Regions from separate parts of the Tardiphaga sp. genome, predicted to be linked through region 2. Evidence: predicted binding sites of a transcription regulator. Region 2 holds the regulator's gene; the other holds the start of a gene.

Region 1 (2,408 bases), on a different contig from region 2:
GTGAAGAAGGGCACATGCAGCGCGTCGACCAGCGGAGCCCAAAGGAACTTCAGCGTGTAGGGCGTACCGACGAGGGCGAACAGCCCGATGGTGCCGAGATCGACACCGGATTCGCGCATCCACACTAGGAGTGTCGAGCCTGACAGCGCGAGCGGCAGGCCCGACGATAGGCCAAGCAGCAGCACAATCAGCACCCGGGGCTGCGTGTATACCGCCATGCTCTCACGCCAGGAGGCACGGGGCTTCAGGGTGAGGGCGGCTTCGGACGAGTCAGGCGCGCTGGTCATGGGACGAGGATTAGCAGATTCGGGCTCGCTTTCTTTAGCCTCTCCCGCAAAGAGCGGGGAGAGGCTAAAGAGCGCTCTATTCCCCCGCCTGAATCTTGCGCGGCAGCGGCGCGAACATGTCGGGAGCGGCGGTCTTGGCCATGACCGGGGCCACCTCGGTGGCGGGCTCACTCTTGCTGAAATCCAGTTCCTCGATGCGGCCGGCGCGCTTCTCGATCTTGTCGGCGGAGATCAGGATCTGGCGGACGTCTTCATTGGCCTGCCCAAAATGGGTCTGCAGCTTCATCACGCGGTCGCGCAAGCGGCCGAGATCGTCGCCGAGATTGAGCACTTCGGTACGGATCTGGTCGGCGGCGTCGCGCATCCGTGCGTCCTTCAGGATCTGCTGCATCACCTGGATCGCCAGCATCAGCAGCGACGGCGATACCAGCACGACGCGGGCGCGATAGGCCTTCTGGATGATGTCGTCGAAACCATCGTGAATCTCGGCATAAACCGACTCCGACGGCACGAACATCAGCGCCGTATCCTGCGTTTCGCCGGGCACCAGATATTTCTCGGCGATATCGGTGACATGCTTCATCACGTCGGCGCGCAGGCGCTGCGCCGCATATTTCTTCTCCTCGTCGCTGCGCGCGTCATGCAGCGCGGTAACGGCTTCCAGCGGGAACTTCGCGTCGATGCACAGCGGGCGCTGGTCCGGCAGGAAGATTACGCAATCCGGCCGTTTGCCGGACGACAGGGTGTGCTGGAACGCATAGGCGCCGCTCGGCATACCGTCCTTGACGATACTTTCCATGCGCGCCTGACCGAAGGCGCCACGCGACTGCTTGTTGGCGAGCACGTCGCGCAAGGTCGTCACCTGCGAGGTCAGGTCGGTGAGATTCTTGTGGGCGTTGTCGATGATGCCCAGCCGCTCATGCAGCGCGCTCAGGCTTTCCATGGTGTTGCGGGTGGTCTGTTCCATGGATTGGCCGACACGGTGGGTCACTGAGTCCAGCCGCTCGGACACTGCGCGTGCCATGTCGGCCTGACGGCCCGCCAGGGCCTGCCCCATGGCGTCGACGCGGCCGGTGGCCTCGTTCTGGGCCTTCAAAACTTCACTGAGACGTTCTTCCAGTTCATCGGCCCGGATCGCCTGTGCCATGGCCATGGCGGCGCCGCGGCTACCAGAGCGGGCGATGATGATGGCGATGGTGAGCAGCAAACCCAGCGCCAGAGCACCGAAGCCCATCAATGCCACGCCGGTGGTGACCGGCGTGTCGCCGATCATGAAAAGGATCTCGTTCATCCCATCCTTGTAGCCGATTCGGGTAATGAAGCGAACGAAGGGGGAACGTTTATGGTCAATGCAAGATGAATTTTCTTGGTTAACCGAAGCCTAAGAAATGTGGTCAGGCGGAGCCTAACCGACACGGTTAACCCTGCCTTAATTGGCATGGTTAGCGATGGGTTAACGGCCTTCGAAGCCCCTGCATTTCCAACGGATTGACCCGGACAGGCGCGCAGATTAAATCGCCCGCCATGGCCATTCGTGAAATCATTATACTGCCGGACAAACAGTTGCGGCTGATCTCCAAACCTGTCGAGAAGGTGACGTCGGAGGTGCGCAAGCTCGCCGACGACATGTTCGAGACGATGTATGACGCACCCGGGATCGGGCTGGCGGCGATCCAGATCGCGGTTCCGCTGCGGCTGATCACCATGGACATCGCCAAGAAGGACGATGAGGAGGACGGCAAGAAGCCGCGTGTCTTCATCAATCCAGAGGTCATCTGGGCCTCGGAAGAACTCTCGGTCTATGAAGAGGGCTGTCTGTCGATCCCTGAATATTACGAGGAAGTGGAGCGTCCGGCGACGGTGCGGATCCGCTATATGGACCTCGACGGCAAGACCATCGAGGAAGAAGCCAGCGGGTTGTTCGCAACCTGCATCCAGCATGAGATCGATCATCTCAATGGCGTGCTGTTCGTCGACTACCTGTCCAAGCTGAAGCGCGATCGCGTGCTGAAGAAGTTCACCAAGCTCGCCAAGCGCGCGGAGTAGGTTTCTCCGCGTAACGCTGCAACAGATCGGCTCCGACCTATGTCGCTTCGTTTGATCTTCATGGGCACGCCGGAT
Region 2 (2,408 bases):
CTGGGGCTGGTCGCATTGGTGCAGATCGGCATGCCCGCGCTGTTTGCCTCTCCCGATCATTCCGCGACAGCGCGCGTGGCGCTATGGGGTGGACGCGAGATTGCAATGCTCGTGCTGGCCTCGCTGGTGGCAGGCCTCGCCACGACGCCCTATGCCGCGTTTCACTTTCATCGCGTCACGCCTTACGGCGTCCTCGCCAATCTGCTGGCGATGCCGGTGGTCTCCGCGCTTGTGATGCCTGCCGGCATTCTCGGGCTCGTGGCTATGCCGTTCGGCTTTGACGGCGTGTTCTGGGGGCTGATGGATCTCGGCATCCAGTGGATGATCGTGGTCGCGCAATGGGTCGCCGCGTTGCCCGGCGCCATCGGCCGGATGCCGGCCTTCGGGACCGGACCGCTGATACTAGCCAGTATCGGCATCATCGTCCTCGGACTGCTGCGCACGCCGTTGCGCTTCGCGGGGGCTGGCGTGCTGGCGCTCTCGATTGTCTGGGCGTTACTGGTCAAGCAGCCGGATGTGCTGATCTCGGGTGACGGTCACAGCGTCGCGGTACGGGGCAGGGACGGGCTTCTGCGCGTGATGCGCAGCGTCAAGGATACGTTTCTGCTGAAAGAGTGGCTCGCCGGCGATGCAGATGCGCGCCTGCCGACGGATGGCTCCCTCAGCCATGGCGTGTCCTGCGACCGCGACGGATGCATCACGCCGCTCGCTGATGGTGCTTTGGTGGCACTGGTGCTGCAGCCGGGTGCATTCACGGATGACTGCGAGAACGCGGCGCTCATCATCACGACGAAACAACCGCCAAAGGATTGCCGTGCGTTGGTGATCGATCAGGATCGCCTGCAACGAAATGGGGCGATGAGTGTGCAGCGAAAGGCGAACGGCTTTGCTATCGACGCTGTGCGGCCGCGCGGCTTGGATCGCCCGTGGTCACGCGCCATTCCCGATGAGCCATCACCCGACACGCCACAGGCGGGTCGTCCGCAGCAAAACCGGCCGCTCGATGCGACGCCGGCGGAAACTGATCTTCAACCCGAAGATCAGTAGTCCGTCAATGCGACAGCCTTGGCTTAGTAGCGCCGGTACAGGCCGATCAGCCTGCCCTGAATGCGGACCCGGTTGGGTGGCAGGATGCGGACTTCATAGGCGTCGTTGGCAGGCTCCAGCGCGATCGACGCGCCGCGGCGACGGAAGCGCTTCAGCGTGGCTTCCTCGTCGTCAATCAGGGCCACCACGATGTCGCCGGTGTCGGCGCTCTCGTTGCGCTGGATCAGCACGGTATCGCCGTCCAGAATGCCGGCGTCCTGCATGGAATCGCCGCGCACTTCGAGCGCGTAATGTTCGCCGGAGCCGAGCATGTCCGCGGGCATGCTGATGGTGTGACTGCGGGTCTGCAGGGCCTCGATCGGCGTACCTGCGGCGATCCGGCCCATCACCGGGATGGCGACAGTCCGACCGTTATCGTCATCGCCGCTACCGATGCTGGCGGCCGGACGCACCCTGCCGAGCGTGCCTTCGATGACACTGGGTGTGAAGCCGCGGCGGCCGGTGCCGCCAGTAACCGGCGCGCCGAGCTCTGGCAACTTGATGACTTCGATGGCGCGGGCGCGGTTCGGCAGCCGGCGGATGAAGCCGCGTTCTTCCAGCGCCGTGATCAGACGGTGAATGCCGGACTTGGAGCGCAGGTCGAGCGCATCCTTCATTTCGTCGAAGGAGGGCGGGACGCCGGCTTCCTTCAGCCGTTGATCGATGAATCGCAGGAGTTCGTATTGTTTGCGCGTGAGCATCTGAAGCCATCCTCAGTTGACGGTGTCGGCCGCCGCGTGCGTTTCAAAGGGCCTTCGAACGGTGAGCCTCAATCCAGGGGCGATCATTCGAAGATCGGTTGCGCGAGTTCGGGCACTCTCAAACTACTCAAAGCCACAGAATCTCGAAACAAATCATGAACGAACACTATATGTTCCATATGTGTTCCGCAATGCTTAATTTGCCGTCAACGGAAAGCGCATTGAGCGCGGCTGAGGGGCTGTTCCTGGCCGGTCGTCGATCTCTTGCCGGATACCGAAAACGCTCCTGCCGGAGCTTGCGCTATGCGGACGTCACCCGCCCGACGGGCGGCGGCGGAGTCGTGGAGCCGGTGGCTAGCGAGCGCTGAACCATGATCGTGTCGGCCCAGCGGCCGGAGCGATAGGCGACACCGGGTAGCAGGCCCACGCGGGCAAAGCCGAAGCTCTCATGAAGGCCGAGCGAGGCCGTGTTGTCGGCATCGATATAGCCGATGATCTGCCGGAAGCCGGCCGCCGCGCAGACGTCGATGAGTTCGCGCATCAACAGTCGGCCGATGCCCTGGCCGACATGTCCGTGGTGGATATAGATCGAATGCTTGACCGTGTAGCGATAGGCCGGTC

What was found. Region 2 encodes LexA, which represses DNA repair genes until DNA is damaged. Its sites were predicted from a motif close to TGTTCNNNNTGTGTTCNG; they were not measured.
Region 1: ACEK02_RS12630 (DNA recombination protein RmuC) is a predicted target of LexA. The motif match lies at 1,609-1,626, and genes of this name have one in related genera.

What each region holds. Positions count from the first base shown of each region.
Region 1 is NZ_JBGMOE010000079.1:47,000-49,407, reverse strand. It holds gene ACEK02_RS12635 (MFS transporter) at 1-287, opposite strand, end outside; gene ACEK02_RS12630 (DNA recombination protein RmuC) at 364-1,578, opposite strand; gene def (peptide deformylase) at 1,812-2,333, shown strand; gene fmt (methionyl-tRNA formyltransferase) at 2,373-2,408, shown strand, end outside.
Region 2 is NZ_JBGMOE010000122.1:40,319-42,726, reverse strand. It holds gene ACEK02_RS16735 (ComEC/Rec2 family competence protein) at 1-1,047, shown strand, start outside; gene lexA (transcriptional repressor LexA) at 1,071-1,787, opposite strand; gene ACEK02_RS16725 (N-acetyltransferase family protein) at 2,089-2,408, opposite strand, start outside.